DNA from 4 places in the Streptomyces sp. NPDC003035 genome. Region 3 is predicted to be linked to each of the others. Evidence: riboswitches for the same ligand, from Rfam matches in the RefSeq annotation. Region 3 holds a riboswitch; each other region holds the start of a gene.

Region 1 (5,772 bases), on a different contig from region 3:
AAGGGTTCTACAAAGCCCTGACCTCCGACCCGGACCGGTCCTTCACGCCGCAGGAGCTGCTCGACTTCTCCTTCAAGCATCCGGTGAACTTCCAGCCGGGCGCCGATTTCGAGTACTGCAACACCAATACGATCCTGCTGGGGCTCGTCGTGGAGAAGGCCGGCGGGCAGCCGCTGCACGAGTTCGTCCAGGAGAACGTCATCGAGCCGGCCGGACTGCGGCACACGATCTTCCCGACCGGTGCCGAGTTCCCCAGCCCGCACGCCCACGGCTACACCGATCAGACGGCCACCGGGAAGACCGAGGACGCCACGGACTGGAACCCCTCCTGGGGATGGGCGGCGGGAGCGATGATCTCCGACCTGCGGGACATGCGGACCTGGGCACGGGTCGTCGCCACCGGCACCCTGCTCACCCCGGAGACCCAGGAGCAGCGCCTCAAGGTCGGGGGGACGGACCTGGCCGGCACCGGCTACGGTCTGGGCATCTTCAACGTCGAGGGCTGGATCGGTCACAACGGCTCGCTGCCCGGTTACGAGTCGCTGACCGTCTACCTGCCCGAGGCGCAGGCCACGATGGTCGTCCTGCTGAACACGGACACCAACCACGACGGGCAGGAACCGAGCACGCTCTTCGGCCGGGCGATCACCCGCATCGTGAGCCCCGAGCACGTGTACGACCTCCCGGCGGTGCAGTCACCGCCGACCTCGCAGCCGCCGTCGCCGACGTCGAAGCCCCCGGCCCCGCGCTGAGCCCCGGCCGCCCCACACCACCGCGTCTACCCTGGGTCTATGGGCAGTGACCTGGTCGGACTCTTCCTCTGCGGCGATGTGATGCTCGGCCGCGGGGTCGACCAGATCCTTCCCCATCCCGGCGACCCCGCCCTCCGCGAGCGCTACATGCACGATGCACGCTCCTATGTGGCGCTCGCCGAGGCGGTCAACGGCCCCATCCCCCACCGTGTGGACTTCGCCTACCCCTGGGGCGTCGCGCTCGACGCCCTCGACGCCGCCGCGCCCGACGTGCGGCTCACCAACCTGGAGACGGCCGTCACCACGCACGACGCGTTCGCTCCCGGCAAGGCCGTCCACTACCGGATGCACCCGGAGAACCTGCCGAGCCTGACGGCCGTCCGCCCCGACGTCTGCGTCCTGGCCAACAACCACGTCCTGGACCTGGGCCGCGGCGGGCTCGACGACACCCTCGCCGCCCTCGCCGGTGGGGGACTGCGCACGGCCGGAGCGGGCCGGAACGCCGAGGAGGCCGGGCGGCCCGCCGTCGTCGGCCTCCCCGGGGGCGGACGGCTCGTCGTCCACGCCCTGGGCATGGCCTCCAGCGGCATCCCTCGCCACTGGGCCGCCACGGCCGAGCTCGGGGGCGTCCACTTCGCCGCCGGACCCGCCGACACCACCGCGAAGCGCCTCGCCGCCCGGATACGGGAGACCAAGAGCCCGGGCGACATCGTCGTGGTCTCGGTCCACTGGGGCTCGAACTGGGGCTACGCCCTCTCGCGCGCCGACGTCGACTTCGCCCACGCCCTGATCGACAGCGGAGCCGACATCGTCCACGGGCACTCCTCACACCATCCCCGGCCCGTGGAGGTGTACCGGGGCAGACTCGTCCTCCACGGCTGCGGCGACCTGATCAACGACTACGAGGGCATCACCGGCTACGAGCAGTACCGCGACGACCTGCGGCTGCTGTACATCGCGTCGGTGAGGCCCGAAGACGGCGGACTCCAGGAGGTGCGCATCATTCCTCTGCGGGCCCGGCGCATGCGGCTGGAGCACGCCCCCGGCCGGGATGCGCGGTGGCTCCACGACGTTCTCGGCCGGACGAGCCGGCCCTACGGCGCGCAGGTCACCCTCGACCAGGACGGAACCCTCGTCGCGCGCCCCGCCTAGGGGCCGCACTCGGCACCGGCCGCGCGCACGCTCCGACCAGGGAGACGAGCGGGACATGTACTTCACCGACCGTACGGACGCCGGACGGCGACTCGCCGCCCGCCTGGACCATCTCAAGGGCCACGACGTCGTGGTCCTGGGGCTTCCGCGCGGCGGCGTGCCGGTCGCCGAACACGTCGCCGACGCCCTCGGGGCGCCCCTGGACGTCTGTCTCGTACGCAAACTGGGGGTGCCCTTCCAGCCGGAACTCGCCATGGGCGCCATCGGGGAGGGCGGCGTGCGGGTCGTCAACGCGCGCGTGCTGGCCGAGACCGGCGTCTCCGACCGTGACCTCGCCGCCGTCGAGGAGCGGGAGGGGGAGCTGCTGCGGCAGCGGGCCCAGCGCTATCGCGGGACGCTGAGCCCGGCCCGCCTCGACGGCCGCACGGCCGTGGTGGTCGACGACGGCCTGGCGACGGGCGCCACGGCGCTGGCCGCCTGCCGGGTCGTGCGCGCACGGGGAGCCGCGCGGATCGTCCTCGCCGTGCCGGTCGCGCCGCAGGGCTGGCCGGAGCGGATCGGCGGGGAGGCCGACGAGACGGTCAGCGTGTACGAGCCGGAGGTCTTCTACGCGATCGGCCAGTTCTACCAGGACTTCTCGCAGACCCCGGACGAGGAGGTCATCGCCTGCCTGGAGCGCAACCGTACCGCGCGCGGATCGAGCCCCGGCCGTCCCTGACGCCCTCGCGTCATGGCCGCGCGGCCCGAGGCCGGACGGCGAAGCCCCGGCCCCGAGAGGGGGCCGGGGCTTCGCCCGAGTGACGCGCCGGCGATCAGTAGGGTCCGTTGACGTTGTCGATGGAGCCGTAGCGGTCCGCGGCGTAGTTGCAGGCCGCGGTGATGTTGGCGATGGGGTCGAAGAGGTCCATCGAGGTGCCGGGCACGTGGTACGCCAGGAAGGTCGGCTCGATGACCTGCAGGAGCCCCTTGGACGGGGTGCCCTTGGCGGCGTTCGAGTCCCAGAGGTTGATGGCCTGCGGGTTGCCCGAGGACTCGCGCATGATGTTGCGGTGGATGCCCTCGTACGTACCGGGGATGCCGTACTGCGCCATGACGTCCAGCGATTCGCGGATCCAGCCGTCGAGGTCGTTGGTGTAGCTCTTGGCGGCCGCGGGTGCGGCCTTCGCCGGGGCCGGCTTCGCGGGAGCCGCCTTGGCCGGGGTGGCGCTCCGCTGCTGCGAGCGGTCGGCCCGGTCGGCGTCCTTACTGGCCGGGGACGCGGGCTTCTTGGGAGCCGCGGCGGATTTCCCGCGGAGCGTCAGTTCCAGGCCCGGATGGATAAGTGACGGGTTGTCACCCACAATGCTGCGATTCGCTCGGTACAGGGCCTTCCAGCCGCCCTGCACACTCTGCTCCTGCGCGATCAACGAAAGGGAGTCGCCGCGAACGACCTTATAGGTCTTGGCGGGGGCGTTCTTCGCGGCGGGAATCGATTCCGCGATCTTCGCCGGAGCGCTGAAGACGGTCTTTCCGGCGGGGGCGGTCTCGGGTGCCGTGCCGGGCGTCGCGTGCGCGGTGGCCGTGCCGACCAGGGGCAGGGCCAGCGCGGCACCACCCGTGCTCGCGAGGGCGATTCCGCGGGTCAAGGGACGTCTCTTGGGGCGCCGGTGCTTACCGTGTGCGGGCATGATGCATTCCTCTCCGGCGCCTGCGGGGTGAGCTGTCGGGTTCGGGCTGGAGATGCCCGGCCGCACGTGTGCGACTTCACCCCGAGCCGCTCCGGAGAATCCGGACCGGCGAATAGTGGGTCCCCCGCTCCTGCCTTCGGGTGAATGATCGGCATTTTCGGACGGTGGCAGGATTCGGCGATCCGTCCGGGTCGAGGTGACCGTAGGCGAGAAATGTCGACAGAAACAAGACGTCGCGTTCGTGGGGAATTCCGGGAGAGGTTCTTCGCCACCCCCACCGCGCCGAACTTCCTTGAAAGGAAAGGGAACGGCCGGGGTCGAGAGATCACCTCGACCCCGGCGTGATTCATGTCACCGCAGCGCCATATCGGTCATTACGGTAAATTCAGCCGAGTTGAGAAAAGGGATACAAGGGGCGCTAAAAACCCCTTGTATCCGTTTTGGCCGGAACTGTGGTCGTACGTCAGCCGGAGACGCTCGCGGCACCCGTCTCGCCGTGACGCGCCGCGAGCACCCGCGCCAGCGGGGTCGGTGCCAGCGTGCGGTCCAGGTTCGTGCGCATCGTGGTCGCCGCGTCCAGGACGTAGTTCTGGCGGACCTTCCACGGGCCCCGGTCGCCCTGGCGCGGGAAGGCGTCGATCGAGCGCCGGACGTATCCCGCCGCCAGGTCGAGCAGAGGGCGCTCGCGCAGCGGACCCTCCGGCTTCGGCACCACCGCCGCGTACCGCCTGCCGCCCATGTGGTTGAGCACCTTGCACACGAGGCGCGAGGTGAGGTCGGCGCGCAGCGTCCAGGAGGCGTTCGTGTAGCCGACGCAGAAGGCGAAGTTGGGAACGGAGGTGAGCATCGTCCCCCGCCACACGAACTGCTCCGACAGCTTCACCGGCCGGCCGTCCACCGTCGGCTCGATTCCGCCGAAGGCCAGCAGTTCCAGGCCGGTGGCCGTCACCACGACGTCCGCCTCCAGCACACGGCCCGACGCCAGCCGGATCCCCTCGGGGACGAAACGGTCGACGCGGTCGGTGACGATCTCTGCCTCCCCCTTCTTGAGCGCGTGGAAGAGGTCGGCGTCGGGGACGGCACAGAGCCGCTGGTCCCAGGGGTCGTAGCGGGGCGTCAGATGCTCGCGGATCAGCCCCTTGTCCCGCAGGACACGCTGGTTCAGCCCGCTCAGGACGCGCCGTGCCGTCTTCGGCGCGCGGCGGCAGAACTGGTACACCCCGATGGTGAACAGGATGTTCTTCGTCCGGACCACCCGGTGCGCCGCGTTCGCCGGCAGGACCGCCCGCACGGCATCGGCCACCACGTCCCTCGACGGCAGCGAGCTGATCCAGGTGGGGCTGCGCTGCAGCATCGTGACGTGCGCGGCCCGCCCGGCCATGGCGGGCACCAGGGTGACCGCGGTCGCGCCGCTGCCGATGACGACGACGCGCTTGCCGGTGTGGTCGAGGGCCTCGGGCCAGAACTGGGGGTGGACGACCTCTCCCTCGTACGAACCGATCCCCGGGAACTCCGGGGAATGCCCTCGCTCGTAGTTGTAGTAACCCGCGCACGTATAGAGGAAGTCGCAGGTCAGCGTCTGCCGCGTGACCGCGCCGTGCGCGTCGGTACGCTCCAGCGTGAGGGTCCATCGGGCCGTCACGGACGACCAGTCGGCGGCCAGCACGCGCGTGCCGTAGTGGATGTGCCGGTCGATACCGAACTCGGCCGCCGTCTCCTTGATGTAGCCGAGGATGGACGCGCCGTCGGCGAGCACCTTGGAGTCCCGCCAGGGCTTGAACGGATATCCGAGCGTGAACATGTCCGAATCGGAGCGCACCCCGGGATAGCGGAACAGGTCCCATGTTCCGCCCATGGCCTGCCGGGCCTCGAAGATCGCGTACGAACGGTCGGGGCACTCGGTCTGGAGCCGGTACCCGGCACCGACGCCGGAGAGGCCGGCGCCGACGACCACGACATCGATGTGCTCGGGCAGGGGAGGCGTGGCAGGCGCTGTCGGAGCGGAGGGCGCGGACGGTGTTCCGGAGCTCGTCGTCATGGTTCCTAGTGTCGGAAGCAACACGGAGCAAGAATTGACTCCGTACGACAGATTCTTGACCCTGGGCGACATGCCAGTGATCAGATCGGCCGGGCTCCGGGGCTTCCGCGCGACCGTCGCCGAGCTCGGCGGGGACGCCGAGGACTTCGTACGAAGGGTGAAT
Region 2 (5,772 bases), on a different contig from region 3:
TCGGTGGCAGTCTGACGCGTAGTGCAATCCGGGCCGGGCCCGGTGGGAAAGGGACAGCGTCGCCATGGCAGACCACCAAGAAGCATCCGTCACTCTGCCGAGCGATCCCGCCTCGGTGTCCGCCGCCCGGAGATATGTCGCCGAGGTCCTGACCGGCTGGGGGCTCGCGGAGGCGGGCGACACCGCCGACACGGTCCGGCTGATCGTCTCGGAGCTGGCCACCAACGCCGTCCAGCACACGTTCGGACAGTCCCCCACCTTCACCGTCGAGGTCCGGCTGGAGCGCGAGGAGCAGCTGCACATCGGGGTCACCGACAGTCATCCTCGCTGGCCCAAGCGGCTTCCGGCGGCGGTGCAGCAGGACAACGGGCGGGGGATGGTCATCATCCGCTTCCTGGCGGCGGAGGCGGGCGGCCGCCTCTCGGTCACCCCGACCGACGACGGCGGCAAGACGGTCTGGATCAACCTCCCCTGGACCGCCTCCCCGAACCGGGGAGTGGCCTCGGCCGCACTCTAGGGGGTGTGCCGGCTGGGGCGCCCACCGCAAGCGGCGAGGCAGGGCCGGCGGACTGCATGCGGCTGACCCTGCGGCTCGCATCGGACCCTAGGAGGCTCGCCAGACCGTCATGTCCACGGTCATAAAGCTGGACCCGCTCTTCGGCAGGGCGGTCGACTTCGTCTGGACGACGAACAGCGCGATGTCTCCGGAGGGGTGCTTGATGCAGATCTCGCTGCCGGCTGCCGCCATGACCAGCGGGAGGCTGCGGCTCTCGGCGGCGGTGAGGGCGCTGCGGCACTCGTCGAGGGAGGCCCCCGGCTCTCCGTAGTACAGGGTGATCAGGCTGGTGTCGCTCTCCAGCGCGCAGGACTCTTCGCAGACGAAGCGGATGTCCCCCTTGCGGTCCTTGCGCGCGACGGGCTCCCTCATGTCCAAGGAGTTCTTCTCGTCCAGCCACTGGAAGGCGTACGGGACGGCCCGGGGCGCCTTGGGCGCGTTCGAAGAGGGGCGCGACGCCCCTGGTGTCCGGCCGCCGTCCTCCGAGCCCGAGACCGACGCCGAATGCGACGCCGTCGGACCAGGCGTCTTGGACGCGGACACCTGACGGTCGCGGAGCCGGTCCGCAGCGTCCATGATCGTCCATGTCAGACCTGTCAGGAGGAGGGCTCCCGCCGCGACGGCGGCGGCAGTGATGAGCGCGGTGTGCCACCTGCGGGCCCGCCGCTCGGCCGGCCCCGCCGGCTTCGGCCGTGGGACCAGCGGCAGCGTGTGCACCGGGGTGGGATCGGGGACCGGAGCCGGAACCGTACGCGCCGGCCCCATGACCTCCCGCCAGACGGCCGGACCCGCCCCTGCCTCGGCGTCCCGGCCGAGTCGTTGCCGGCACCACTCGACGACCTCCGCCGGCGTGGCCCGCTCCTCCGGATCGGCGGCCAGGCATCGGGCGATCAGCGGGCGGAGCTGGGTGGGAAGCCGGGACAGGTCGGGTTCGGAGTGCACGATGCGGTACAGCACGCTGACCGAGGGGCCGTCGCCGTACAGCGGCTCGCCCAGTGCCGCGAAGGCTGCCGTCTGACCGAGCGCGAAGACGTCTGTCGCCGCCGTGAGTTCGCCCGCCGACGCCTGCTCGGGAGCCATGTACGAGGGCGTGCCGATGGCGGTGCCCGTTGCTGTGTGCGAGGTGACGTCAGAGGCGAGGGAGATGCCGAAGTCGATCACCCGCGGCCCGTCGGCGGCCAGCAGCACGTTCGACGGCTTCAGGTCCCGGTGCACGATTCCCGCACCGTGGATGGCCTGGAGCGCCTCGGCGACGCCCGCCATCAGCCACAGCACTGCCGGCACCGGCAGAGGTCCACGCCGGGCGACCGCCTCGGCCAGGGACGGCCCGGGCACGTAGAGCGTCGCCAGCCAGGGCGGTACGCCGTCCGCGTCGGCGTCGATCAGTTCGGCGGTGTACGCGCCCCGGACTCGTCGGGCTGCTTTGATCTCCCGGCGGAACCGCTGCCGGAAGGTCGCGTCGTCGGCCAGCTCCGGCCGTACGACCTTGATCGCCACCGGTCGGCCGCCCGGTGTGTGCGACAGGTAGACCCGGCCCATGCCGCCCGCCCCGAGCCGAGCGGCGAGGCGATAACCCGCCACCACGGACGGATCGTCCGCCTGCAGTGGTGGGAACACCTCAGTCGCGTTGTCCATCTGCACTTGTCCCCCCCCTGAAACCCTTGATCAGCCGCTCAGTTGGCCGATGGCAGCAGCGTAGGCGGGAGGGCGTCAGCACCCACCGTCAGGGCGGGCGGCCTGCACAGCGTGGCTCTGGGGTGGCTGGGCAGCGTGACGGGCCCGGGGTCCGCCCGGGGTGGCCGTGATGTTACGCCGTACGCCGATCTGCCGCGTGGCTCGTAGCCGGTACGGCACCGGCACACGTACGGCACCGGCACGTACGCGCTCCGGCTTACTGCACGTGCGCGCCCCGGGCGAAGCCGGCGCGCAGCAGTGCCCGCAGTGACCGCGCCGCCGGGCCCGATTGCTCTCCGCGGTGCGCCACCGAGATCGTCCGGCGGAACGACGTCGGCTCCAACGTCCGTACGCCGAGCGGCGACGACGCCATCGCGGCGACCATCTCCGGCACCACCGCCACTCCGAGCCCCGCGCTGACGAGCGCGCACACCAGCGCGTAGCCCGGCGTCCGGCAGACGACCGACGGGGTCGCGCCGGCCCGGGCGAGGGCGCCCTCCACACCCCGCCTCGGCGGATGGTCCGGTGCGCTGCTGATCAACGGCTGACCGGCGAGCTCCGCGATCGGCAGCCGGCCCGAGCCCTCCGCCAGCACATGGCCCGGGGCCGTGACCAGGACCAACTCCTCGACGAGCAGGGGCTCCAGTACGACACCCGGCGGCAGCGGGGCGGACTCCGCGGGTTCGTAGGCGTGGGTGAGCGCCAGATCGGCCTGGCCCTCCGCCACCGCGACCACCCCGCCAGGCGGCTCGTACTCGGCGACCGTCAGCTCCACGTCCGGGTGGGCCCGGCGGAACGCGCTGAGGACCGGTGGCAGCAGATGGATGCCCACCGTGGTGAAGGTGCCCACCCGCAGTCGCCCGCCGGAGAGCCCGCTGAGCTGCGCCAGCTCGTGACGCGCCCGCTCCATCTCGTCGAGGACCCGGCGCGCCCGGGTGACGAGCAGTTCACCGGCGGGCGTCAGCCGGGCGCCCCGGTGATGCCGGACGAGCAGCGCGGCCCCCGCCTCCCGCTCCAGCTTGGCGAGCTGCTGGGAGAGCGCGGGCGCGGTGTAGCCGAGCCGGGCGGCGGCCCGGGTGATCGAGCCGTCCTCGGCGACGGCCACCAGCGCCGCGAGCCGCACCAGATCCTGCATAAAGGATTCCTTTGGGCAGACCCACAAGATTGCCAGTACACACTAAAGGCTCCCGGCAGGCACGCTGAGGGGCATGGACGGACAGCTGATCGCCTTCATCGGGGTCGCGGCGGGCATGGTGGCCATGCCGGGCGCGGACTTCGCCGTCGTCGTACGCAGTGCTCTCGCCTCCCGGCGGGCCGGGGTGGCCTCGGCCGTCGGCGTGGCGGGCGGCCTTCTGGTGCACACCGCCCTCGCGGTGGCGGGGCTCGCGGCCGTACTGCTCGCCGTGCCCTCGCTCTACCGGGTCCTGCAGATCGCCGGTGGCGCCTATGTGCTGTACCTCGGCGTCCAGGCGCTGCGGGGCGCGCTGCGGGCGACGGGCGAGCCGCCGGCCGACCGCGCGGGGGAGGCGAAGGTGTCCCGCGCGCTGCGCCAGGGGTTCCTGGCGAACGTGCTGAACCCGAAGGCGCCGGTGCTGTTCCTGAGCCTGCTGCCGCAGTTCGTGCCGGAGGGCGTCGCGGTCGTGCCGCGCACGCTGCTCCTCGCGTCGATCGTGGTGCTGCTGGCCCTGCTCTGGTTCCCCCTGGTGGCCGTTCTGGTGGACCGGCTCGGCCACTGGCTGCGCCGACCGCGCACGGCGAGGACCGTGCAGGGGGTGACGGGCGGCGCGCTCGCCGCCCTGGGCCTGACCCTTCTGTCGGCTCCCCTCGCGGGGAACTGAGCCGGCTGTGGAGGGGGTGCGGCGGCGCCACCACACCCCCCGGCGGTCATCGGACCCGGCCGTAATAGACCTTGGACGACCAGATCCTGTCGAGCTTCACCCAGGAACCCTGCTTCGGCGAGTGCCAGATCTTGTTGCTCCCGGCGTAGATGCCCACGTGGTAGACCCTTCCACCCGAGTGGAAGAAGACCAGGTCCCCCCGCTGCCTGCTGGAGGCGGAGATGTGTCGGGTCTTGTTGTACTGCTGCTGCGCGGTACGGGGCAGCGACTTGCCCGCCTTCTTGTACGAGTAGAGCGTGAGCCCCGAGCAGTCGAACCGGTTCGGCCCGGACGCTCCGTACTTGTAGGGCGATCCCTTCTTCGAGGCCGCGATGTTCAGCGCCTTGCCGGCGTACGAGGTCGCGGCCTGGGCCTCCGAGGTGACACCTGGGGCCAGCATCGTGCCGCCGACGGCGGCGAGGGTGAGAGCCGAGACGGCTCCGGCCCGGGACAGCAGGGACGGGACATGAATCTGCGCAGTCATGCGCAACCCTTCGTCAGCCGCCTGTGAAGGATGACCTGTCGGGTTCGGGCTGGCGAAGTCGCCCGGCCGCGGCTGCGGCTTCACCCCGAGGAACGGCCCCACTGGGCGGCCGTCCCGTACTGCTCGGGTCCTCCACTCCTGCCGATCCACTCCTGTCGACCAGACATCCGGGACGGCGGCAGGACTCGGCGTCCGCCCGGACCGCCCCGCCGCGGTGGCGGGGGCTTGTCGTCGTGAGGGATCTTGACCCACTTTCAGGGCGAAATCCGAGCTGAAACGACACTATGTGAGGCTGCTCACGACTGATCCATTTGGGTGGACAGATATGTTTATTGACTCCGCGGGGTTTGGCCGACGAGGCTCGCACCAGCGACGGAACGCCCGATTCCACCAGATGTGTACACCTGCTGCGCAACTCACCCCGCACATAAGTCGATTCGTCGACTACGCCGAACGGGGGAGGGTTTCTGCCGCCACGATGCCCCGAGTGGACCTCGACACGACACGCGGATGTGTCAACTCGCGGATGTTCCCGGCACGGTGACCCGCTCCGCGCGGCGCTCCCCGTCCAACGTCCGCAGCGCACGGGCCAATGTCTCCGCGTGCACCTCGCTCTCGCCGCGTCCGTGCATCACCGTCAGCGCCTCGCGCAGCGCGGTCGCCCGCCCCACCAGGGCCTGTGCCGCGCGCAGCGCCCCATAGGTATGCGATGCCCTGGATGGATTGATGCGTCCCAGCAGATCGACGACATCGAGGTAGGCGTCGACGAACTCGCCCTCGGCGCGCGTCAGGGCGGGCAGTGGCGGCGGCTCGGGAACCATCTCCCGCTCACCTCGCCCCGGCGCCGCCGGACGCCGCGCGGTTCTGGACGACGTGATCCACCAGACCGTACGCGGTCGCGGCCGAGGCGTCGAGAACGGTGACGCGGTCGATGTCGGCGTCGATCCGCTCACGGCTCCGGCCGGTGTGGGTCGCCAGCATCCCGGCCACCATCGCGCGCAGACGGAGCAATTCCCTTGCCTGGATGTCGAGATCGCTGAGCTGCCCCCGCAACGGCTCGTCCGTCGTGGGCTGCTGGAGCACGACCCGCGCGCCGGGCAGTGCGAGCCGCTTCCCGGGCGCTCCGGCCGCGAGGAGCACGGCCGCGGTGGAGGCCGCCTGGCCGAGGCAGGTGGTCTCCA
Region 3 (5,772 bases):
TTCGCCCGGTACGCCACCGGGAAGCCGAGGGTCCTCTACTGCTCCCACGCCTTCCACGGCCTGACCACCGGGTCCCTGTCGGTGAACGGTGAGAAGGGTTTCAAGGACGGCTTCGCCCCGCTGCTGCCCGACACCGCGATCGAGCTCGGCGACCTCGACGCCCTGGACCGGGAACTGAGCAAGGGGGACGTGGCCGCGTTCGTCGTCGAGCCCATCCAGGGCAAGGGCGTGCACGAGGCCCCGCCCGGCTTCCTGCGCGCGGCCCAGGAGCTGCTGCACGCGCGCGGGGCGCTGCTGATCGCCGACGAGGTGCAGACGGGGCTCGGCAGGACCGGGGACTTCTACGCGTACCAGCACGAGGACGGCGTCGAGCCCGACCTGGTCTGCGTCGCCAAGGCGCTCTCGGGCGGCTACGTACCGGTCGGCGCGACGCTCGGCAAGGACTGGATCTTCAAGAAGGTCTACTCGTCCATGGACCGGGTCCTCGTTCACTCGGCCAGCTTCGGCTCGAACGCGCAGGCCATGGCCGCCGGGCTCGCCGTGCTCTCGGTCATGGAGAGCGAGGGGACGGTCGCGCACGTGCGCCGGGTGGGCGGGCTGCTGTCCGCACGCCTGAAGGAGCTCGTCCCGCGCTATGAGCTGCTGAAGGAGATCCGCGGGCGCGGACTGATGATCGGGATCGAGTTCGGCCGGCCGTCCTCGCTCGGTCTGCGGAGCCGGTGGACGATGCTGCAGGCCGCCCGTAAGGGGCTCTTCGCGCAGATGGTCGTCGTGCCGCTGCTGCAGCGGCACCGGATCCTCACGCAGGTGTCGGGAGACCGTCTGGAGGTGATCAAGCTGATTCCGCCGCTGATCATCGACGAGGCGGATGTGGACCGCTTCGTGACCGCGTTCACGGCCGTGATGGACGACGCCCATGCGGGTGGCGGCCTGATGTGGGACTTCGGGAAGACGCTGGTCAAGCAGGCGGTCGCACAGCGCTAGATCGCTGGAGCGGGCGGCGGAGAGCTTTTGCCTCTGAGGCAAGAAACTTGCCCCGGAGGAAAGATCCTGGCGGAATGGAGGGCATGGAGACCCTTCCCGCTCCCGATGCGCCGGGCGACGTGCCGGACGGGCCCACCGTGCCCGATGTGGCGCCCCAGCTGCGCGCCCTGCGGCGGCGCCGTGGACTGACCCTGGAGGCGGCCGCCCTGCGGGCCGGCCTCTCCCCGGCCCACCTCTCCCGGCTCGAGACGGGCCGTCGGCAGCCTTCGCTTCCCATGCTGCTCGCTCTGGCCCGTATCTACGGTACGACGGTCTCCGAGCTCCTCGGCGAGGCTCCGCCCGAGCGTGACCCGATCGTCCGGGCGGGCCGGTCCGAGCCCGTGGAGGCCGACGGCTGGATCTACCGCCAGGCCGGAGGCCCCGGCCGCGCCCTGCAGGCGCTCCGGGTCCACGTGCCGTACGCCACCCGGTCCGACATCGTGCGCGTCCATCCCGGAGAGGAGTGGCTCCACGTCCTCGAAGGGCGGGTGCGCCTCGCGCTCGGCGACGCCGTGCACGTACTCGACCCGGGGGACAGCGCTCACTTCGACTCGCTCACCCCGCACCGCATCGGAGCCGCCGGTCGCGGCGGGGCCGAGCTGCTCTTCGTCCACACGCTGATGCAGAGCCCCGCCGCCGAGCTGTGCCTCGGCGACGGAGCCCCGCATCCGCGCTGAGCCCTCCGGAAGGGGCCGATATGTCCGAGAAGTCCGCACCGACCACCGGTGAGGAACGCGGCGAGGGCAGGTTCCCGAAGGGGCTCGTGCTCCGGCTCTTCGCGTATCTGGTGGCGGGGCATCTCTTCGCCGCCTTCCTCTACCTGCTGTTCGTGCTCGGCGGGCAGAACCGGTAGCGGACGGGGCGGCGGCGCCCGGGGCGGCTCACGCCTCGGCGACGAGCCGCTCGCGCAGCCGCTCCCGGGTCTCCGGGCTGAGCTTCAGGCCGTCCGAGAGGTAGCTCTCGACCGTGCCCCAGGTCTGCTCCATCGTCTCGAGCGCCGCCCGCAGGTACTCCACGCGCGCGTCGAACAGCGGGCTGAGCAGCTCCATCACCTCGGGCGACATCGCGTCCACGGCGGTGGAGCTGCGGCGCACCTTGTAGCGGCGGTGCGGGTCGTTCGACTTCACGTAGTCGGCCTCGATGGCCTCGCGCTCGACGCCCACCGCGAGCAGCGAGATGGCTATGGACAGACCCGCCCGGTCCTTGCCGGCCGCGCAGTGCATCAGCGCGGGGACGCTGTCCTCGGCCATCGCGTGCAGGATGCGGCTGTGCTCCGCCGTCCGCTCGACAATCATCTTCCGGTACGAATCGGACATTCGGTCCGCCGCCTTGCCGTCGCCCAGGGCGGCGCGCAGCTGCTCCAGCTCGCCGGTGCTGACCAGCTTCCAGAACTCCTTGCCGTCGGCCGGGTCGTTGAGCGGTATGTTCACATTTCGTACACCGGGGAGCTCGATGTCCAGGCCCTCGACCTTCCGGTCCGCCAGGTTGCGGAAGTCGAAGATCGTGTGCAGCCCGAGGGTGGAGAGGAAGGCCGCGTCCTCCTCGGTGGCGTGCGCGAGGTGGCCGCTGCGGAAGAGGCGCCCGAAGCGCACCGATCGGCCGTCCACGGTCGGCAGGCCGCCCACGTCCCGGAAGTTGCGTACCCCGGCCAGCTCGGGTTCGGTCGACGGGACCTGCGGCAGCTGCTGCGTCACGAGTGCTCCTGAAGGTTGGCGGATCGGAATCGGTTCCTGAGGCAATCATCCCGGGTGGGGTCGGCTCCGCACACCCCCGGGTAGAGGAATGGGTGTTCTGTCCGAATTGACTCCTTCGATATAACGCGCCCTGATTGCAGGGGAGATGGGATCCGGCGCGTGAGCAGCGTCATAAAGGTCACGGACCGTGCCTGATCATTCCGGCCAATCCCCTTACCGGAAAAGGAAATCAGGGTTCCGGTATCCACGGAGGGTGACCGGAATTCGGCGTGAATGGCAAGGCGGTGAATGCGAAAGAAAAACGGTGGCTTGTTCGGGTCGGCCCCGCTCGTCTACGGTCACCGTCAATCCGGTCGGACCGCCGAATCCTGCCACCGTCCGGAATCCGCACCCACCCACGTATGGCAGGAGCGGGGGACCCAGGTAAGTACGCCGCACCGGTCGATCCGGACGGCTCGGGGTGAAGCCGCGTGAGAACGCGGCCGAACATCTCCAGTTCGAACCCGACAGCTCACCTCGCAGGCGACGGAGAGGAATTCGCCATGCCCGCGAAGGGTAAGCATCGCCGTCCCAAGGTCAACCCGATCACGCGCGGATTCGTCGCCGCCGGCACCGGTGGCGCCGTCGTCGCCCTGCCGCTCCTCGGTGCGACCGGAGCCCACGCCGCCGACAAGGGCGCCCCGGTCGTGACGCCCGAGCAGGCCGTCGCCGCCGTCGCCGCGGCTCCGGCCGCCGCCCCGGCCGCTCCCGCCGCCAAGCCGAAGACGTACTCCGTCGTCCCCGGCGACTACCTGTCCAAGATCGCGGCCGAGCACCACCTGGCCGGCGGCTGGAAGAAGCTCTACCAGGACAACCGCCAGGTCGTCGGCGAGAACCCCTCGCTGATCCTCCCCGGCATGAAGCTCACCCTCGGCGCCAAGTCGACGGCCAAGGCGCCCGCGCCCAAGGCCGCCGCCCCGAAGGCAGCCCCGAAGGCAGCCCCCAAGGCCGCCCCGAAGGCCGCGCCCAAGGCGGAGAAGTCCTCCTCCGCTTCGGCCGAGTCCCGCAGCTCGCGCTCCACCGAGCGCAGCACGGTGGAGTCCACCCAGGCCGCCCCGGCCGCCCCCGCGCAGGCCGCGTCCTCCGGCTGGGTCGCCCCGGTCTCCGGCGGCGTCTCCACGCCGTACCGCGCCTCCGGCTCCATGTGGTCCTCCGGCTACCACACCGGTGTCGACTTCATCGCCTCCTCCGGCACCTCCGTGAAGGCCGTCGGCGCGGGCACCGTCCACTCCGCAGGCTGGAGCGGCTCGTACGGCAACGAGGTCGTCATCCAGCACGCGGACGGCACGTACTCCCAGTACGCGCACCTCTCCTCCCTCTCCGTCTCGGCCGGCCAGAGCGTCGGCGGCGGCGACCAGATCGGCCTGTCCGGTTCGACCGGCAACTCCAGCGGTCCGCACCTGCACTTCGAGATGCGCACCGGGCCGAGCTACGGCTCGGACATCGACCCGCTGGCCTACCTGCGTCAGCACGGCGTCGGCATCTGATCCACGCAACGCCAGAGAGGCCCGGCACTCGTGTGCCGGGCCTCGGCGTATTCCGGCTTGGGGCAATCTTGACCGGTGGCGTATCTCACCTGTCGTCAACCCCTCCTTACGGTCGCGTAGGTCACACGCGTAAGGGAAAGATGTGCTCCCGTGGCAGACGATTCGAGATCAAGAGACATGGGCGTGTTCGGGTCGTACGCGGCGATCGGTGACAGCTTCACCGAGGGCGTCGGCGATCCTGGGCCCGACGGGAAGTACGTCGGCTGGGCGGACCGCTTCGCGGTGCTGCTCGCCGACCAGCTGCCGGAGCACGACGCATTCCGTTACGCCAACCTGGCCGTACGCGGCCGCCTCCTCGATCAGATCGTGGAGGAGCAGGTCCCCAGGGCGAAGGCGCTCGCCCCGGACCTGGTGAGTTTCTGCGCGGGGGGCAACGACATCATCCGTCCCGGCAGCGACCCCGACGACGTCGCCGAGCGCTTCGAGCGCGCCGTCGCCGAGCTGACCTCGGCCGTCGGCACGGTCATGGTGACGACCGGCTTCGACACCCGGGACGTACCCGTGCTGCGCCATCTGCGCGGCAAGATCGCGACCTACACGGCCCATGTCCGGGCCATCGCGGACCGCTACGGCTGCCCGGTCCTGGACCTGTGGTCGCTCAAGTCCGTCCAGGACAGGCGTGCTTGGGACAGCGACCGGCTGCACCTCTCGCCCGAGGGGCACACCCGGGTCGCGCTGCGCGCCGCCCAGGTCCTCGGCATCGAGGTACCGGCCGACCCGGACCAGGTCTGGCCGCCGGTGCCGCCCCGGGGCACCCTGGAGGTGCGCCGCGACGACATCCAATGGGCCAGGGAGTACCTGGTGCCGTGGATCGGGCGGCGCCTGCGGGGGGAGAGCTCGGGCGACCACGTGGAGGCCAAGCGCCCGGACCTCATGCCCCTCTGAGCGCGGCAGCGTCTCCAGAGGGACGTAGCCGACGGGGCAGTGACCTCTCGTCCAGACCTGAGCGGGTGACGGGGCAGGAGTGGCGCACGGGAGGCGGCGCCGTGGGGTGCTGGGATGTGCGCGACGCCGGGCGGCTTTCCGGTCCGGCCGTCGTCCCCAGCTCCGACGACCCTCGAAGGGACCGCCCGTGAGGACCAGTCATCTCCCGAGCAGCCACCTCCCGGCCCCACCCGCCGGTTCTCCGTTCCCCGTCCGTCCACTCGCCCGTCCACTCGCCCGTCCGCTCGGCCGGGCGCTCGCCGTGGGCGCGGTGCTCGGCGCCCTGGCGGTCGGAGGCGTGGCGCCCGCCCTCGCCCTGACCCCCGGGCCCGCCGCGTCCGCGACCGCCACGACCGCCACGGCTCCGGCGACGATCACGGTGACCGGCACCGGCCGGGCCGCCGCCGAGCCCGACCTCGCGGTCCTCTCGGTCGGCGTCGAGGTGACCCGTAAGACCGCCAAGGACGCCGTGGCCGCCCAGCGCACCGCCGGGGAGGCGCTGCTGGCCGCGCTGCGGAAGCAGTCCGTCGCCGACCGGGACATCC
Region 4 (5,772 bases), 710 kb from region 3:
GACGTGGACGACGACCACCGGCTTCGCCGGGGTCGGCGCCGAGGCGACCGCGTCGCGGAGCGAAGTCGCGAGGACCTCGCCGTCGCCGGACTCGACCGCGCCGTTCTCGCCGACCCACGGGATCGCCGTCACCACGACCGCGTCACAGGCGTCGTCCCCGAGCGCCGCCGCCAGCGCGTCGCGGAAGTCCGCCGGACTCGCCCCCGTCGTCAGGTCGATCGGACGCAGCGGACGCAGCCCTTCCGTCAGACAGGCGTCGTACGTCAGCAGCCCGAGCGATTCGGAGTTGCCGAGGATCGCCACGCGGGGCCCGGCCGGCAGCGGCTGGCCCGCGAGGAGCAGACCCGCGTCGACGAGCTCGGTGACCGTGTCGACGCGGATGACGCCGGCCTGCCGGAGCAGCGCGGAGACGGTGGCGTGCGGAATGCGCGTGACAGGTACGCGGTGTCCCGGTGGCGCGCTCCCGCTGTGCCGGGCGCCCTTGACCACCACCACCGGCTTGACCGCCGCCGTCCGCCTGGCCAGCCGGGTGAACTTCCGGGGGTTACCGATCGACTCCAGGTACAGCAGGACGACATCGGTCGTGGGGTCGTCGTACCAGTGCTGGAGGAAGTCGTTGCCCGAGACGTCCGCCCGGTTGCCCGCGGAGATGAAGGAGGAGAGGCCGGCGCCTCGCCGGTGCAGTCCGGCGAGCAGCGCGATGCCGATCGCGCCGGACTGGGTGAAGAGCCCGAGCCGTCCGGGGGCCGGCATCTCCGGCGCGAGCGAGGCGTTCAGCCGGACGTCCGCCGAGGTGTTGATGATCCCGAAGGCGTTGGGACCGATGATCCGCATCCCGTACGAGCGGGCCTGCCGCACCAGTGCGCGCTGCCGTTCCCGCCCTTCGGGGCCGCTCTCCGCGTACCCGGCCGAGAGGACGACGAGACCCTGCACGCCGTGTTCGCCGCAGTCGGCGACCGCCTCCGGCACCCGCTCGGCGGGCACCGCCACGATCGCCAGGTCGACCGGTTCGCCGATGTCTCCGACGGAGCGGAAGGCCGGCACCCCGTCGAGCGTGGCGGTCCCCTCCCCGAGCGCGCGGTTCACGGCGTACGTACGACCGGTGAACCCGGAGCCCAGCAGGTTGCGCAGGACCGTCCGGCCGACTCCGCCCGGTGTGCGTCCGGCGCCGATGACGGCGACCGCGCCGGGGGCGAGCAGCCGTTGCACGGAGCGGGCCTCGGCGCGCTGCTCACGCGCGCGCTGGACGGCGAGGGAGCGGTCGGTGGGTTCCAGGTCGAGGTGGAGCCGCACGGAGCCGTCCTCGAAGCTGCGCTTCTGGGTGTACCCGGCGTCCGTGAACACCTTGATCATCTTGGTGTTGGCGGGCAGGACCTCCGCCGCGAAGCGCCTGATGTCCCGCTCCCTCGCCACCGCCGCGATGTGTTCGAGCAGTGCGGAGGCCACGCCGCGCCCCTGGTGGGCGTCCTGGACGAGGAAGGCGACCTCGGCCTCGTCGGCGGGGGCGCCGGCGGGCCGGCCCCGGTCGTCGATGCGGTCGTACCGCACCGTCGCGATGAACTCCCCGCCGACGGTCGCCGCGAGCCCGACCCGGTCCACGAAGTCGTGATGGGTGAAGCGGTGGACGTCCTTGGCGGAGAGCCGCGGGTAGGGCGCGAAGAAGCGGTAGTACTTCGACTCGTCCGAGACCTGTTCGTAGAAGCTGACGAGCCGGTCGGCGTCGTCGACGGTGATGGGCCTGATGCGCGCCGTGCCGCCGTCGCGGAGGACCACATCCGCCTCCCAGTGGGCGGGGTAGGCGTGTTCCGGTTGCTCCGGCCGTTCCGACGCGCTCTGCATGGGCCAAGCGTACGGCCGGGGTCCGACAGTGGCACCGGTCGTGTGGCGTCTGCGCGCCGGGCAGGGTAGGGAGGACCCATCAGCCCCTGCCGCAGGGGCCGCAGGTCGGCCACGAGCACCCCGCGACCCGTGAGAGACTGGTCTAGACAACCCGCTTGAGACTTGAAGGGCAACACCATGGCTGAGCGCCGCGTCAACGTCGGCTGGGCCGAGGGCCTGCACGCCCGCCCCGCCTCCATCTTCGTCCGTGCCGCCACGGCCTCCGGCGTCCCCGTGACGATCGCCAAGGCCGATGGCAACCCGGTGAACGCCGCGTCGATGCTCGCGGTGCTCGGTCTGGGCGCGCAGGGCGGCGAGGAGATCGTGCTCGCTTCGGACGCCGATGGCGCCGAGGCCGCTCTGGACCGTCTGGCGAAGCTGGTTGCCGAGGGACTCGACGAGCTTCCCGAGACCGTCTGACCGTCCGACCGAATTCCGGTTTCCGATGGAGCCGCGCACGCCGAAATGACGGCGGGCGCGGCTCCATTGTTTTCCCCACCGGTCCGGCTTGTCGTTCCCGCTGGAATTCAGAGCAGCACGAAGAAAGCCCGTCGAATTCCTATTCTTTGTATACGGCCCGCGTGTTAATTCCGGACGTTCACGGTGTTGACGACGTGTTGCGAAGCCCTCACACGCCCGCGCTCGACGCGCTTCAACCGGTGCTGCGCCAGGGAGCGCTCCGCGTGCAGCGCGGTCAGGGCGCGGGCCCGTTCCGCGTCGCCGCGCGCCACCGCGTCCACGATCGCCCCGTGCTCGGCCCACGCCTCGACGGGCTGGGCCGCCGGCTCGACCGCGTACATCCAGGCGATCTTGTGCCGGAGCTGGGTGAGCAGCGCCGTGAGCGCCGGGCTGCCGGAGGCCTGCGCCAGCGTCTCGTGGAACCAGCCGCCGAGCGAGCGCAGATCCTCGCCCTGCCCGCGCCTGGCCCTCTCCTGACCCAGCCTGACCAGGCCGCGCAGCACCTTGAGGTGCGCCTCGGTACGGCGCTGGGCGGCGCGGGCGGCACCGAGCGGCTCGAGCAGCGCCCGTACGTCCAGCAGGTCCGCCGCCTCCTGCTCGGTGGGCTCGGCGACATGGGCGCCCGCGTGGCGGCGGGTGATCACGAAGCCCTCGGACTCCAGGGTGCGCAGGGCCTCGCGGACCGGAACGCGGGAGACTCCGTAGCGGCGGGCCAGCTGTTCCTCGGTCAGCCGGCTGCCGCACGCGAAGACACCGGAGACGATGTCGTCCCGGATCGCCGTGCATACCGAGTGCGCGGGAATGCGCATGTTCGACCTCCGCTTTGATCCGCGCGAAACCGGTTCGCCGCGACTCTATTGCAGCAGAGCACTATTTCCGATGGGTCTCCGGGAAGCATGGATATCTTTTGGCCAGCAAAAAGCCCCGGCTCAGTACGAGCCGGGGCTTTTCTGACGTGCTGTGAGTCTGCGGTCAGACGTTCACGCCGCGGGCGCGCAGATACGCGACCGGGTTGATGTCGGAGCCGTACTCGGCGCTGGTGCGCGCCTCGAAGTGGAGGTGCGGGCCGGTCGAGTTGCCGGTCGAGCCGGAGAGGCCTATCTGCTGGCCCGGGGTGACCGACTGGCCGACCGAGACGCTGATGGCCGACAGGTGACCGTACTGGGTGTACGTGCCGTCGTTCATCCGGATGACGATGTTGTTGCCGTACGCGCCACCCCAGCCGGCCTCCACGACGGTGCCGGATCCGACGGAGACGACCCGGCTGCCGGAGGCGGCACGGAAGTCGACGCCGGAGTGGCTGCCGGAGGACCAGAGCGACCCACCGGCCTGGTAGCCGGTGGTCACGTACGAGCCGGCTATGGGGAGCTGGAAGGAGTTCAGGCGCTTGCGCTCGGCCTCACGGGCGGCGCGCTCCTTGGCCTCGCGGATCTCCTTGGCGCGGGCCTCGGCCTTGCGCTTCGCCTCGGCCTTGGCGCGGGCGGCGGCCTCGGCGCGCTCCCGGGCCTCGACGGCCTCGCGCTCCTGGGCGGCGGCCTGGGCGTCGATCGTGTCGGCGAGGTCGTCGACGGCGACGATCTGGGTCAGGCCGGTGTCCTCGGGAGAGGGGGCGTCCGCGTCGACGGCGAGCGCCGGGGAGGCGAGGGTGCCGATGACGCCGGTGGTGGCGAGTGTCGCGATGCCGGCGATGCCCGCGCTGCGGCGCGCCAGACGGCTCGGACCACGATGCTTCCCGGTGGCACGGGTGAACGCCATGTAGTGGCTGATCCTTTCCTTCCTTCTCGCCTACCGGGTTAGCTGACGGGTTCGGAGCAGGAAGGTCTCCTACGGGCTCCTCCGCACGGATGCGAAGGCGTCCGATTCACCCCAGGGACTTCATGGGTCCCCGGCTCCCCAGGCTCGCGCCTGACGGGGACTCGGCGATGACTGTCCGATGCCGCGGGCGCGGCGGATGCAACTGGCGAACAGCCGGACCGACGCTAAGCGGACCGTCTTTCAATCAGCAAACAGACACGGCTGTTTGTAAGACATGCCACAGGGCATACAGCCACCGTCTTCCGCAATACGGACATAGGGAAGGACCCCGACGTACCGTGACGTCGGGGTCCTCCTAGGGTGCTCGGTCGCCTCGATCAGCCGGTGACGACGGTCACTTCGCCGATGCCGAGGGCGCGCACCGGCTCCTCGATCTGCGCCGCGTCACCGACGAGCACGGTGACCAGACGGTCCACCGGGAAGGCGTTGACGACGGCCGCCGTCGCCTCCACCGTGCCGGTCTCGGCCAGGCGGGCGTACAACTGCGCCTGGAAATCGTCCGGAAGGTGCTGCTCGACCTGGTCGGCGAGCGTTCCGGCGACGGAGGCGGCCGTCTCGTACTTCAGCGGCGCCACGCCCACCAGGTTCTGCACGGCCACATCGCGCTCGGCGTCCGTCAGACCCTCCGCGGCGAGGGTGCGCAGCACCTTCCACAGGTCGTCAAGTGCCGGGCCGGTGTTGGGGGTGTCGACCGACCCGCTGATGGCGAGCATCGAGGCGCCGTTGCCCCGGCCGTCGGAGCGCAGCACCTGGCCGAAGGCCCGCACGCCGTACGTGTAGCCCTTCTCCTCCCGCAGGACGCGGTCCAGACGGGAGGTGAGGGTGCCGCCGAGGCAGTACGTGCCGAGGACCTGGGCCGGCCAGACGCGGTCGTGCCGGTCGGCGCCCACGCGCCCGATGAGCAGCTGGGTCTGGACGGCGCCCGGCCGGTCCACGATCACCACGCGGCCGGTGTCGTCGGCCGTGATCGGCGGAACGGGACGCGGCTCGGCGGCGTTCCCCGTCCACGCGCCCAGCGTCTCGGCGAGGACCTTGTCCAGGTCCACGTCGGTCAGGTCGCCGACGACCACGGCGGTGGCCGTGGAGGGCCGCACATACGCCTCGTAGAAGGCGCGCACGGCGGCGGCGTCGATCGCCGCCACCGTCTCCTCGGTGCCCTGGCGCGGCCGGGACATGCGCGAGGCGGCCGGGAACAGCTCCTTGGAGAGCTGCTTGGCCGCCCGGCGGGCGGGGTTGGCCGTCTCGTGCGGGATCTCGTCGAGCCGGTTGCGCACCAGGCGCTCGACCTCGGTGTCGAGGAAGGCCGGCGCGATCAGCGCCTCGGAGAGCAGGCCGAGCGCCTTGGGCAGCCGGGAGACGGGGACCTCCAGGGAGACCCGTACGCCCGGGTGGTCGGCGTGCGCGTCGAGCGTGGCGCCGCAGCGCTCCAGCTCGGCCGCGAACTCCTCGGCGGAGTGCTTGTCCGTACCCTCGGAGAGGGCACGGGCCATGATCGTGGCCACGCCGTCCAGGCCCTCGGGCTCGGCGTCCAGCGGGGCGTCGAGGAAGACCTCGACGGCCACCACCTGCTGGCCGGGACGGTGGCAGTGCAGCACCGTCAGGCCGTTGTCCAGCGCTCCG

The links. A riboswitch is a leader RNA that binds a small molecule or an ion and turns the genes downstream of it on or off. The one in region 3 is predicted to bind cyclic di-AMP.
Positions count from the first base shown of each region.
Region 1: it holds a riboswitch for cyclic di-AMP, as region 3 does, so the genes downstream of both, ACFYV5_RS30575 (transglycosylase SLT domain-containing protein) here and ACFYV5_RS03715 (peptidoglycan DD-metalloendopeptidase family protein) in region 3, are expected to answer to the same signal.
Region 2: it holds a riboswitch for cyclic di-AMP, as region 3 does, so the genes downstream of both, ACFYV5_RS12345 (C40 family peptidase) here and ACFYV5_RS03715 (peptidoglycan DD-metalloendopeptidase family protein) in region 3, are expected to answer to the same signal.
Region 4: it holds a riboswitch for cyclic di-AMP, as region 3 does, so the genes downstream of both, ACFYV5_RS00485 (M23 family metallopeptidase) here and ACFYV5_RS03715 (peptidoglycan DD-metalloendopeptidase family protein) in region 3, are expected to answer to the same signal.

Region 1 covers NZ_JBIAPJ010000011.1:74,392-80,163, forward strand. Annotated here, with positions in the region: gene ACFYV5_RS30560 (serine hydrolase domain-containing protein) at 1-752, shown strand, start outside; gene ACFYV5_RS30565 (CapA family protein) at 792-1,904, shown strand; partial or broken gene ACFYV5_RS30570 (phosphoribosyltransferase) at 1,960-2,607, shown strand; gene ACFYV5_RS30575 (transglycosylase SLT domain-containing protein) at 2,717-3,571, opposite strand; cyclic di-AMP (ydaO/yuaA leader) riboswitch at 3,576-3,735, opposite strand; gene ACFYV5_RS30580 (flavin-containing monooxygenase) at 4,035-5,609, opposite strand; gene ACFYV5_RS30585 (AraC family transcriptional regulator ligand-binding domain-containing protein) at 5,680-5,772, shown strand, end outside.
Region 2 covers NZ_JBIAPJ010000003.1:606,537-612,308, reverse strand. Annotated here, with positions in the region: gene ACFYV5_RS12365 (ATP-binding protein) at 65-517, shown strand; gene ACFYV5_RS12360 (serine/threonine-protein kinase) at 605-2,191, opposite strand; gene ACFYV5_RS12355 (LysR family transcriptional regulator) at 2,448-3,365, opposite strand; gene ACFYV5_RS12350 (LysE family translocator) at 3,439-4,068, shown strand; gene ACFYV5_RS12345 (C40 family peptidase) at 4,115-4,591, opposite strand; cyclic di-AMP (ydaO/yuaA leader) riboswitch at 4,595-4,792, opposite strand; gene ACFYV5_RS12340 (hypothetical protein) at 5,107-5,412, opposite strand; gene ACFYV5_RS12335 (ATP-dependent Clp protease proteolytic subunit) at 5,420-5,772, opposite strand, start outside.
Region 3 covers NZ_JBIAPJ010000001.1:823,389-829,160, forward strand. Annotated here, with positions in the region: gene ACFYV5_RS03695 (aspartate aminotransferase family protein) at 1-984, shown strand, start outside; gene ACFYV5_RS03700 (XRE family transcriptional regulator) at 1,068-1,700, shown strand; gene ACFYV5_RS03705 (DUF6126 family protein) at 1,721-1,876, shown strand; gene ACFYV5_RS03710 (tyrosine-protein phosphatase) at 1,905-2,717, opposite strand; cyclic di-AMP (ydaO/yuaA leader) riboswitch at 3,067-3,255, shown strand; gene ACFYV5_RS03715 (peptidoglycan DD-metalloendopeptidase family protein) at 3,260-4,243, shown strand; gene ACFYV5_RS03720 (SGNH/GDSL hydrolase family protein) at 4,394-5,188, shown strand; gene ACFYV5_RS03725 (SIMPL domain-containing protein) at 5,376-5,772, shown strand, end outside.
Region 4 covers NZ_JBIAPJ010000001.1:115,600-121,371, reverse strand. Annotated here, with positions in the region: gene ACFYV5_RS00500 (GNAT family N-acetyltransferase) at 1-1,839, opposite strand, end outside; gene ACFYV5_RS00495 (HPr family phosphocarrier protein) at 2,017-2,298, shown strand; gene ACFYV5_RS00490 (GntR family transcriptional regulator) at 2,463-3,146, opposite strand; gene ACFYV5_RS00485 (M23 family metallopeptidase) at 3,310-4,092, opposite strand; cyclic di-AMP (ydaO/yuaA leader) riboswitch at 4,105-4,269, opposite strand; gene ACFYV5_RS00480 (M16 family metallopeptidase) at 4,470-5,772, opposite strand, start outside.